2 linked regions of the Alkalilimnicola ehrlichii MLHE-1 genome follow. The protein of the gene in region 2 interacts with the protein of the main gene of each other region in a pairwise test. Links are inferred from orthologs where the notes say so. Each region holds a gene or a part of one and is shown on either strand. Other genes may lie near its edges.

Evidence for each region. The genes of interacting proteins can lie anywhere in the genome.
Region 1: the proteins of MLG_RS11020 (region 2) and MLG_RS13305 interact in binary tests that used the Escherichia coli proteins (3 or more experiments, as listed by UniProt). The link is inferred for Alkalilimnicola ehrlichii MLHE-1 from one-to-one orthologs.

The regions. Positions count from the first base shown.
Region 1 is NC_008340.1:2,979,549-2,985,464, reverse strand. The notes cover bases 1,526-4,537. They hold MLG_RS13305 (DNA topoisomerase I), read right to left. Parts: upstream 4,223-4,537; coding sequence 1,829-4,222; downstream 1,526-1,828. Other genes in these bases: MLG_RS13300 (DUF494 domain-containing protein), read right to left, coding at 4,285-4,537; MLG_RS13310 (L-threonylcarbamoyladenylate synthase), read right to left, coding at 1,526-1,752. Outside these bases: hemF (oxygen-dependent coproporphyrinogen oxidase), read right to left, coding at 1-519; more of MLG_RS13310, read right to left, coding at 1,180-1,525; more of MLG_RS13300, read right to left, coding at 4,538-4,758; DNA-processing protein DprA, read right to left, coding at 4,758-5,897. UniProt on the Escherichia coli protein: Releases the supercoiling and torsional tension of DNA, which is introduced during the DNA replication and transcription, by transiently cleaving and rejoining one strand of the DNA duplex.
Region 2 is NC_008340.1:2,469,309-2,475,054, forward strand. Bases 1,649-4,490 are described here. They hold MLG_RS11020 (IMPACT family protein), read left to right. Parts: upstream 1,649-2,687; coding sequence 2,688-3,293; downstream 3,294-4,490. Other genes in these bases: MLG_RS11010 (hypothetical protein), read left to right, coding at 1,649-1,915; MLG_RS11015 (transglycosylase SLT domain-containing protein), read right to left, coding at 1,948-2,652; MLG_RS11025 (alpha/beta fold hydrolase), read left to right, coding at 3,419-4,405; MLG_RS11030 (ABC transporter ATP-binding protein), read right to left, coding at 4,437-4,490. In the rest of the region: MLG_RS11005 (EAL domain-containing response regulator), read left to right, coding at 1-887; more of MLG_RS11010, read left to right, coding at 905-1,648; more of MLG_RS11030, read right to left, coding at 4,491-5,468; MLG_RS11035 (ABC transporter ATP-binding protein), read right to left, coding at 5,465-5,746.

The DNA.
Region 1 (5,916 bases), 510 kb from region 2 along the record:
GTAGAAGTACTCGTCGCACCACTGTTTGTAGCGGGGGTAGACCTCGGCACCGAAGGGCTCGCAGGCGGCGCGGGCGGTGCGGTGCCAGTGGACGGCGTCCTCCTGGTAGCCGTAATAGGGCGTGAGGTCGAAGCCGCCCCCGAACCACCAGACCGGTTCGCTGCCGGCCTTGTCCGCCACAAAGTAGCGGACGTTGGCGTGGGTGGTGGGGACGTGGGGGTTCTCCGGATGCAGGACCAGGGAGACCCCCATGGCCTGGAAGCCGCGGCCCGCCAGTTCTGGGCGCCGGGCCGTGGCGCTGTCGGGCAGGCGCTTGCCGAAGACGTGGGAGAAGTTGACCCCGGCCTGCTCGAAGAGGTTTCCGTGCTTGAGCACCCGGCTGCGACCCCCGCCCCCTTCCTCCCGCTCCCAGGTCTCCTCCTCGAAGCCGGGGCCCCCGTCCAGCTCTGCCAGCTCGTGGCAGATGCGGTCCTGGAGCTCCTTGAGGTAGTCGAGGACGGCTGGGGTGTCTACGCTCATCGTTCTGGGGCTCCGGGGCTGTTGGGCAACGGGCGACCTTCGGGATGGCCGCTGGCTGGTGTCCAGGGCTCGGGCGTGGCGGGGGCGTAACCACGCGCAGGGGGACGCTGCGAGTACGTCCCTGTAAGCTCGTCGCCGGCCGTCCCTGGCCGGCGACGCCCCCTGCGCCTGGTTACGCCCCCGCCACGCCCGAGCGCAACAGGCCGATAGCTTACGGGCTTCGATCGGGGGTGCCAATGCACCCCGCCACCCCGCCCCGTCAACGCGAGGGCCGAAGGCTTTTCTTCCGTCATCGCGAGCCCCCCTCCCCGCTGCGCGGGCGCGAATCAGCGAGGAACGGGGCACCCCTGTCATCGCCAGGGCCGAAGGCTTTCCCCCCGTCATCGCGAGGGCCGAAGGCCCGTGGCGATCCAGGGCGGTAGACTGCCACGTCGGCTTCGCCTCCTCGCAGTGACGGTGGGGGTGAGTCCGGGCTCGCAGTGACGGTGGGGCAGCACCACTCCCGTCATCGCAAGGAGCGCAGGCCGGCCGTCCGCTACCGCTGGAGGACGGCATGACCACCCCCGTCATCGCGAGGAGCGAAGCGACGCGGCGATCCACAGGCCCTTCCACAGGCCCTGGGCTGCCACGTCGGCTTCGCCGCCTCAGTCGCCCGGTGCATCAGGCGCGGATGACCGCACCGCTCTCGGCGTCGCGGATGGCGGTGGGACGGGCGCTGCGGTCCACCGGGCCGGGGAGGATGTCGGCCAGCTCGGCGGCCTCGGCGCCCAGGCGGGTTCGCACCTGGGTGGCGCTGCGGGCCGGGGGCTGGCCATCGCGGTTGGCACTGGTGGAGACGATGGCGCCACCGAAGGCCTCACACAGGGCGGCGGCCACGGGATGCGCGGTGACCCGCACGGCGACCTTGGCCCGACCACCGGTGATCCAGGCCGGGGTGTGGGGCGCGGCGGGCAAAAGCCAGGTGTTGGGGCCGGGCCAGCTCGCCAGTACGGCCTGGGGGAGGGGGGCGTCGCCCAGCCAGGGCGACAGTTGGCTCACCCGGCTGGCGATCAGGATGAGCCCCTTGCCCGGGTCGCGGCGCTTGAGGGTGAGCAGCGTGGCCACCGCGGCCGGGTCGCCCGGGTCGCAGCCCAGGCCGTAAACCGCCTCGGTGGGGTAGGCCACCACGCCGCCCGCCTGCAGGCGGGCGGCGCACTGGCGGATGCGAAAGCGCGGGGTCGTTTCAGTCGGCATCGGTGTCGCGTTCTCAAGCGGCCCCGCTGGCCCGGCGCGCCCCGGGGGTAGGGGCCGCGTCGGCCAGCAGGGGCGGTCAGGCCTTGGTGCTGCGTTTACGGCCGGTGCCACCGGTGCGCCGGCGGCCCTTGCGCTCGGGCGCTTTGGCGATCAGTTCCTCGCACTCCTCCAGGCCCAGCGATTCGGGTTCGCGGTCCTTGGGGATGCGAGCGTTCTTCTTGCCATTGGTGATATAGGGCCCGTAGCGCCCCTTGAGGATGCGGATGTCGCTGCCTTCAAAGTCGCGGATCGTGCGCTCGCGTTCGATGCGCTTCTTCTCCTCAACCAGCTCCAGGCAGCGCTCACGGCTGATGGTGTAGGGGTCGTCGTCCTTGATGGAGACAAACTTATTGCCGAAGCGCACGTAGGGCCCGAAGCGGCCGATGTTCACCTGCATGGGCTCGCCCTCGGGGGTCTCGCCCATGTCGCGGGGCAGCTTGAACAGCTCCAGGGCCTCCTCGAGGGTGATCTTGTCCATACTCTGGCCCGGGCGCAGACCGGCGAAACGGGGCTTTTCCTCATCGTCCTTGGTGCCCAGTTGCACAAAGGGCCCGAAACGACCCACCCGGACACTGACCGGCTTGCCGGTCTTGGGGTCGGTGCCCAAGTCGCGGCTCTGCATCACCTCCTCGCGGGAGATGGTCGCCTTCTCATCCACCTTGTCCTTGAAGGGCTGCCAGAACTCCTCCAGCAGCGGCACCCAATCGCGCTCGCCACGGGAGACGGCGTCCAGATCGTCCTCCAGCCGGGCGGTGAAATCGTAATCCACGTAGCGGTCGAAGTGATCGGTCAGGAAGCGATTGACCACCCGGCCGATGTCGGTGGGCCGGAAGCGCTTGCCGTCCAGCTCCACGTACTTGCGCTGCTGCAGGGTGGAGATGATCGCCGCATAGGTGGAGGGGCGCCCGATGCCGTACTCTTCCAGTGCGCGGACCAGGCTGGCCTCGGTGTAACGGGGCGGCGGCTCGGTGAAGTGCTGTTCGGGCTTGATGCGCTCCAGGGCCACCTTATCGCCCTCCTTGAGCGGGGGCAGAATGCGCTCGCTGCTGCCCACGTCGGGCTTGCGGTCGTCGGTGCCTTCCAGGTAGACCGCCATGAAGCCGGGCTCCGCAATGGTGGACCCGGTGGCACGGAAGCTGTTGCCTTCGCCGCAGGCCAGGTCCACCGCAACGGTGTTGATCAGCGCCGGGATCATCTGGCAGGCCACCGCGCGCTTCCAGATCAGCTCGTAGAGCCGGAATTGGTCGTCGCTGAGCTTGCCGCGCACCTCCTCCGGCAGGCGGAAGGCGCCGGTGGGCCGGATGGCCTCGTGGGCCTCCTGGGCATTCTTGGACTTGGTGCGGTAGACCTGGGGCGCCTTGGGCAGCCGGTCCTCGCCGTAGCGTTTGGCGATGGTGTCGCGCAGGTCCGCCACCGCCTCCTGGGAGAGGTTGACCGAGTCGGTCCGCATGTAGGTGATCAGACCGGTCACCCCACCGCCGATGTCGATGCCCTCATAGAGCTGCTGGGCCACGCGCATGGTGCGGTTGGCGGTGAAACCGAGCTTGCGTGCGGCCTCCTGTTGCAGGGTGGAGGTGGTGAAGGGCGCGGCCGGGTTGCGCCGGCGCTGCTTCTTCTCCACCTGGGTGACCTGGACCGTGCCGGGGCTCTGGACCGGGCTCTCCCCCTCGCCGGCGTCGATATGGCTCTTGCTCAACGCCATGCCAGCCGCCCGGGCAAGCTGGTGCTCCACCTCGCGCGCCCGTTCACCGTTGTCGATATCAAACTGCTTGACCCGCTGGCCGTCCAGGGTGTGCAGGCGCCCGGGGAACGCCTCACCGTTCCTGGCCAGGTCGGCCTCCACAGTCCAGTACTCGCGGGAGATGAATTTCTCGATCTCCTCCTCGCGCTCCACGATCATGCGCAGCGCGGGGCTCTGCACCCGGCCGGCGGACAGCCCGGTGGCGATCTTCTTCCAGAGCAGCGGCGAGAGGTTGAAGCCCACCAGGTAGTCCAGCGCGCGGCGCGCCTGCTGGGCGTTGATCAGCGGGGTGGACAGCTCCCGCGGGTGCTCCATGGCCTCGCGGATGGCGCGCGGGGTGATCTCGTGGAACACCACCCGGTAGACCGGTTTGTCCTTCAGGGCCCCCTTCTCTTTGAGCAGCTCGTAGAGGTGCCAGGAGATGGCCTCACCCTCGCGGTCGGGGTCCGTGGCCAGATAGAGGGCGTCGGCCTGCTTCATCGCCTTGGCGATGGTGTCCACGTGCTTGGCGTTTTTGTCGATGGTGGTGTACTTCATGGCAAAGCCATGCTCCGGGTCCACCGCCCCCTCCTTGGGCACCAGATCGCGCACATGGCCGTAGGAGGCCAGCACCTTGTAGTCCTTGCCCAGGTACTTGTTGATGGTCTTGGCCTTGGCGGGGGACTCGACGATGACCAGGTTCTTGCTCATGCAGCACCAACAGCCGGCGGGGCCGGCTTTCAGAATGAATGGGGGAGGCGACGAGCGGAGATTTAATGCACGAGATGCACTGGGTTGTCAAACAGGAGGTCTTCCATCCAGTTGAAGGCCTCCTCCTGGCCCGGCTGGTTGAACAGCACCATCAGGACCACCCATTTGACCGTGTCCAGATCCACGTCGTCGTCTTCCAGCGCCATGAGCCGGTCGATCACCAGCTCACGCCCGGCGCGGTCGAGAATACCGGCCTGTTCCAGGAACAGGATGAAGCCTCGGCTTTCCACATCCAGGCGCACGGTCTCGCGCTCATGGTAAACGCGGATGGCCCGGTCGCCGGTCACCGTTGCCGGCATATTGCGGCTGTCCGCCAGACCGTCCAGCCAGTCGAACGCCTTGCGGATCTCCAGCGGTGTGAAGCCGGCTTCGAAGAGTTCGGATTCGAGGGAATCGCGGTCGGGGCTGGGCTCGTCGTCGTTGGCGAGGTAGTTCTCGAACAGGTAGATCAGTACTTCGAAAATGCTTTGCTTCATCACACGTCCTCTGGCCCCGTGCGCTGGTAGCGGCCGCCAGGCAAGGCCTGAACCCGCCCCTGCAGCTCCAGTAGCAGCAGCATGGAGGAAACGGCATCGGCCGTCAATCCGCACCGGCCGACCAGGGTGTCCAGGGCCACAGGGTCGTGACCCATGGCCTCAAGCAGGGCGGCGTATTCCGGATCGGGCCCCGCATCGGAGCCGCCATTGTCGGCCGTCACCCCGGCTGTCCTGTCGGGGATGGCCAGCGGCAGGGCCTGCTGAACATCCAGTTCCTCCAGGATGTCGGCCACCGACTCCACCAGCCGGGCGCCGTCGCGGATCAGCCGATGGCAGCCGCGGGCCAGCGGGCTGTGGATGGAGCCCGGGATGGCAAAGACATCGCGCCCCTGGTCCAGCGCCTGGTAGGCGGTGATCAGTGAGCCGCTGTTGAGGCTGGCCTCGACCACCAGGGTGCCCAGCGAGAGGCCGCTGATCACCCGGTTGCGACGGGGGAAGTGGCTGCGGCGCACGCCCACCCCCGGTGGCAGCTCGGTGACCAGCGCCCCCTCGGCGGCGACCCGGTGGGCGAGCGCGCGGTTGCGCGCCGGGTAGATCCGGTCGGGCCCGGTGCCCATCACCGCGACGGTGACACCACCGGCCTCCAACGCGCCCTGGTGTGCGGCAGTGTCGATGCCCTGGGCCAGGCCGCTGGTGACGCCAAGACCGCGCCCGGCCAGGGTCTGGGCGAAATCCCGGGCCAATTCCTGGCCGTTGTGGGTGGGGTTGCGGCTGCCTACGATGGCGAGCTGAGGCCAGCTCAAGAGCTCCGGGTCGCCCTTGACGAAGAGCAGCGGCGGGGCGTCGGCCAGCTCCGCCAGACGCGTTGGGTAGGCGGGGTCCACGCCCGGGCTGAGCACGTGGTGGCGGGGGTCTGCCTCCAGCCAGCGCAGGTCCGGGTCGGCGCTCTCCGGGGTGGCGGCGTGGATCGCCTCCACCACCGCCGCCGGCAGCCCGCAGCGGTGCAGTTCGGCCGGCGGGGCCGCCAGGACGTGTCGGGGGCTGCCGAAATGGTCGATCAGCCGCCACCAGCCGCGTGCGCCCAGTCCGGGGACGCGCCAGAGCGCCAGCCGGGCCCGCAGTTCGGGATCTTGCACCACAGCGTGGGCGCGCGTGCCC
Region 2 (5,746 bases):
TGGACCTTCCAGCCTTGCAGGCCCTTTTGGACACCCTGAAGACCGATCGGGGCCACCGCCGCCACCCAACGGTGTCATCCCCCATTCCCGCAGACGAGCTCGAGAACGCGATCCGGTCCGGGAAGCTGAGGCCCTATTACCAGCCTCAGTTCGACCTAAAGAGCGGGCACCGGGTGGGGTTCGAGGCCTTATTGCGCTACCAAAGGAGCCCCGATGACGCGCCGGTTATGCCCGGGCAATTGCGGGAGCACATGGAGGGCCATCGGTTTGCGCAGGCCATCTTCTGGTCAATGCTCACCTCCGTCGCCCGCGAGATCAAGCATTTCCGCCTGACAGACACCCCCCAAAAGGTCAGCGTCAATGCGCCGGCGGTCGTTTTCTCCCAGCCCGATTTCCCCCAGCGGGTCAAGGCGCATATTGCCGCATTCGGGATAGCACCCCGGCAGATCACCCTGGAGATCACGGAGAACGACCCGGATCTGTCCCTGGACTGCCGGACCAGCATCATCCGGACCCGCCTCCAGGGTTTCGGCCTCTCCCTGGACGATTTCGGCACCGGTTACGCCAGTTTCGAGCGCGCCGAGGCCCTGCCCATTACCGAGATCAAGATGGATCGGACCCTGCTCAAGGCGACGGAGACCGATCGCGGCCAGAATGACATCCTCAGGAGCATCGCCCGGTTCTTCAATGGCCGAGGGATCACCACCGTGATGGAGGGCATCGAAAACCGAGCCCTGCTCGCCACCGCCCGCTCATTGGGATTCACCGTCGGCCAGGGCTACGGACTGGGCCTGCCGGAACCGGCGGAAACGGCCTTCAAAAAACACTACACTACTCAGGGTCTAGCATCGGATCCTGACGCTGCCGGCGGGCAGCCGGAGCGGTAACGTGGCAGCATAACCCCATGACCCCAACAACGCAGAGCCAGAGCGGGCAGGACGGGCGCCCGGTGCGGTATCGCGTGCGCGCCATCGACCTCATGGTGGGCCATACCCTCCCCTACGCGGTCTATGACGATCACGGCCGATTGCTGATGGCCAAGGGCGCGACCCTGGCCAATCACCACCAGCGGCGCAAGCTGCTGGCCCTGGGGTTCACCGACACCAAGCCGCCCAAGCTGGACCTGACCAAGTCCAACACCCGCAGCGACCGTCGCCGGCAGCAGCAACAGGCGCTGGACATCCGGGTCGAGAGCCTGCTGTTCGGGGTCGGCCGGCTGAGGCGCGACGATGCCCTGGAGACCGAGCCGCTGGCCACCCTCGCTCACCGCATTGCCGAACTGGCCACCGAAAGCCTGGACACCGCGCTGGCCCTCGCCCATTTGCCCCTGGACTGGCCCCACCCCCTGGCACTGGGGTTCCGCTCGGCCCTGCTGACGGCAGGGATGTTGCAGGCCGGGGACGAGCCGACGGAGACCGCCAACGCGGCGGTGGCCGCCTGCCTGGCCGTGCCGCTCCATCCAGAGGCGGGGCCGGCCCGGCTGGAACCGCTCCCTCACCGCCTGACCGCCGCCATCCGGGTGACCGGTGCCTACCTGGGGCAGGTCTGCCCCCCGTCCGGGCAGCCGGTGGTCACCCCCATCGACGCCCTGCGCGATCTGCGCGGCAGCCGTGAGACCGATGAGGAGCAGGCCGCCGTGGAGCGGCTGCTCGCCCTGTTGACGCCCTTCCCCCCGGGCTCCTACGTCCGCGTGCGCGATCAGGGCATCGGCGTGGTGGTGCAACTCACCGCCTCGCCCGCCGAGCCGATCACCCTGCTGTTTGCCGACGGGGCCGGGCGCCGGCTGCGCAAGCCCCGGCTGCTGGTGGTGGACAAAATGACATCACCCATCGACAAGGCGGTCAGTCCGGAACGGGTGGCGGTGGCCCTGGACCCCCGCGACCTCTACCAATACACCTACCACCTGGATGACTGAGCGGCCGGCCGCGCCACCCCATCTCCCTTGGATCAATCCCGGCAGAACGGCCCGAACTGGTAGAACCGGCGGCAGCGGAACTCCGACTCACAGCCCGCCAACTGGGTGCGATAGCGTTGAGCACGCTGGGCCACCTGCCGCGCCACCCGCTGCACCTGCGGCTTGCCTTGGTAGGTCCCGCGCCGGTAGCCGGTGGGCCCCTCGTGGTAGGCGAGGTAGAGGTGCTCCGGATTGTGCAGCGAGATCCCCAGCCGCTCATGGCTGCGGCGGTTATACCAGCCGATGAAGTCGGTGGCGTGCTTCATGTGGCTGCGCCGCGCCATCAGGCTGCCGGCGTCCTCGCGGTATTCGCCCCAGACCGGATCCTGGGCCTGGGCATAGCCGTAGGCCGACGACGGCCGGCGCCAGGGGATAAACCCGAGCAGCCGCTGCCGGGGCGGGCGCACATGGCTGCGGAAGGAGGACTCCTGGTGGATGAAGGCCATCTGTGTGGCGATGGGGGTGCCCCACTGTTCCTGCGAGGCGCGGGCGTAGTCATACCAGCGGGGCTGCTCGCGGAAAATCTCGCAGAGATCGCTCTGATCCGCCGGCGGTGACGGAGCCAGGGTGGTGCAGCCACTGGTCGCGATGGCCAGCAGCGCCAGCAGTGCCGCACGGCGGGCCCATCCCTCTGCGGCCCGGACCGACCGGCCTTTCCCTGTCCCGCCCCTACTATGCGTTATCCTGACCCGCTCCATACCGCAGATGATGCAACGTTGGTGATGTGAGGTCCATGCCCGAGAACACCTACCCCACCCCCGCCCGGACCCTGGAGCACGAGCTGGAGGTCAAGAAGAGCCGCTTCATCGCCCGCGCCGGGCGGGTGGAGAGCCGCGAGCAGGCCCTGGCCTTCGTGGACCGGGCGATGACTGACTTCCCTGACGCCCGCCACCACTGCTGGGCCTATCTGATCGGCGACCCGGCGTCCGCCACCACGGCCGCCATGAGCGATGCGGGCGAGCCGTCGGGCACCGCTGGCAAGCCTATCCTGAATGTCATTCAGCACAAGCGGATCGGTGATGTGATCGTGGTGGTGATCCGCTATTTCGGCGGCATCAAGCTGGGGGCCGGCGGCTTGGTGCGGGCCTACGCCGGGGCCACCCAAAAGGTGCTCGCCGAGCTGCCGCTGGCCGCCCACGAACCGCACACCCGCTGCCGGTTGGCCTTGGATTTCGCCCAGGAACAGCCCCTGCGTCACTGGGCCGCACAGCACCAGGCGACCGTAGAGGCGGTAGCCTATGGCGAGGGCGTCACCCTCACCCTCCGCCTGCCCGAGGGGGCGGTAGCGGCGCTGCGCCAGTTCGCCCAGGCCCGCGGTATCCGCCTGGAGACCGACTGACCGGCTCAAGCCGCTACCGAGTGCAGGGCCGGCCCGGCGGGCTATCCTTCCAGGAAACGGCCGGGGCCGTCATTGCGCGCCACCGGCCCGGTCCGCCCACCACGTCCAGGGAGGGAGTCCCCCCCATGAGTCACGACTTTGTGGTCTGCGTCATCAACACCCGTGTCCGCAGCGGCAAGCGGGTCTTCGGCCGCGCGCCGGGGCCCACCCGGTTCCTGCTCGTCCCCGATGGCGAGGTGCAGCAACCCGCGCACACCGTGCCCCGCGCCGAGTGGGTGGAGGCGGTCATGGCCGCCGGCACCACCGGCAGGGACCCCATGTCCGACAACCCCACCGGCAACGTCCTGGTCTTCATCCACGGCTACAACAACAGCCAGGAGATCGTCATCAAGCGCCACCGCAAGCTCAAGGCGACGCTGCACGCGGCCGGCTACCGGGGCACCGTGGTCAGCTTCGACTGGCCCAGCGCCGAGGCCACGCTGCTCTACATGCGCGACCGCCGCTACGCCAAGCACACCGCGGAGCGGCTCACCGACGACTGCATCAGCCTGTTCTCGACACGCCAGGCGCGCGGCTGTGACCTGAATGTCCACCTGCTGGGCCACTCCACCGGCGCCTACGTCATCCGCCACGCCTTCGCCGACGCCGACGAGGTCGCCGAGATCAAGAACCGCCCCTGGAAGGTCAGCCAGATCGCTCTCATCGGTGCCGATGTCTCCAGCAGTTCCCTGGCCGCCGATGACTCGCGCTTCGTCTCCGTCTACCGCCACTGCTCCCGGCTCACCAACTACCAGAGCGGCCACGATGGCGTGCTGCGCGTCTCCAACGCCAAGCGCATCGGCCTGCGCGCCCGCGCCGGCCGGGTCGGCCTGCCCGACAACGCCCACCGCAAGGCGGTGAACGTGGACTGCAGCCCCTACTTCGCCGGCATCGACCCGGACAGCCGCACCCCCGGCGAGGACTACTTCGGCAACTTCGCCCACTCCTGGCACATCGGCGACCCGCTGTTCGCCCGCGACCTCTGCCACACCCTGCACGGCGAACTGGACCGCCACTCCATCCCCACCCGGCGCGAGGAGGACGACCGGCTGTACCTGCACGACCCCGGCTGACCCCCGGGCCGCACGGCGCCGCGCCGATGGCCTAGCGGTGCAGCCAGCAGGCCGAGTAATGCCCCCGCCGGGGCTCGAAGTCGTGGGGCTCCTCCACGTCGCAGAGCCCGGCCATGGCGTGCGGGCAGCGGGGGTGAAAACGGCACCCCGGCGGCGGACTGGCCAGGCTGGGGGCCTCGCCGGCCGGCACCGGGCGCTCCTCGGCGGCGTTGTCCGGGTCCGGGTCGGCGATGGCGTTGAGCAGGGCCTGGGTGTAGGGGTGCTGCGGGTGATCCAGCAGCTCGTCCACCGCCGCCTGCTCCACCACCCGGCCGCCATACATCACGAAGATGCGCTCGGCGAAATGGCGCACGGTGGACAGGTCGTGGGTGATGAAGGCCAGGGTGAGGCCGCGCTCGGTCTGCACCTGGCGCAGCAGGCGCAGGATCTCCACCCGCACCGAGGCGTCCAGCATGGAGACCGGCTCGTCGGCGATCACCAGCGCCGGGGCCAGCACCAGCGCCCGGGCGATCACCACGCGCTGCTGCTGCCCGCCGCTGAGCTGGTGGGGGAACTTGCCCAGATAGGCCTCCGGCGGCGACAGGCGCACCTCCTCCAACGCCGCCCTTACCCGGCGACGGCGCTCGACCCGGTCGCGCACCCCGTGCACGATCAACGGCTCCTCCAGGATGCGGCCCACGTCCATGAAGGGGGGCAGCGCGCCATACGGGTCCTGCTGCACGTAGCCCACCCGAGCCCGGTAGGACGTCAACCCGGCTTTATCCAGCGCCTCCAGATGCCGCCCCTCGAACACCACCTCCCCCCGGGTGGGGCGGTGCAACCCCAGCAGGGTGCGGGCCAGGGAGCTCTTGCCGCAGCCGCTCTCGCCCACGAAGGCCACCGCCTCGCCCCGGCGCAGGGCGAAGCTCACCCCGTCCACCGCGCGCACATGGCCCACCCGCAGGAAGCCCCACTGGCGCAGTTCGAACCAGGTGTGCAGGTCGCGGGCCTCCAGCAGGGTCTCCCCCGCACCCGCTCGCCGCCGGTCGGGCGGCGATGGCACGGCATTCGCGGTCCGGCTCATCGGCGGCCTCCATAAAGCCAGCAACGCACGTGGTGACGTTCGCCCAACCGCTGCGGTGGCGGATCCTCGGCACAGCGTCCGAAGCGGTGGGGGCAGCGGTCCGCGTAGCGGCACCCCGCAGGGGGTGCGAGCAGGTCCGGCGGCTGGCCGGGGATATGCACCGGCGCCTCGGTCTGGTGGAGCCGCGGCACACTGGCCATCAGCATCTGCGAGTAGGGGTGGGCCGGTTCGGTGAAGAAGCGGCGGGCATCGGCGTATTCGACCACCTGGCCGGCGTA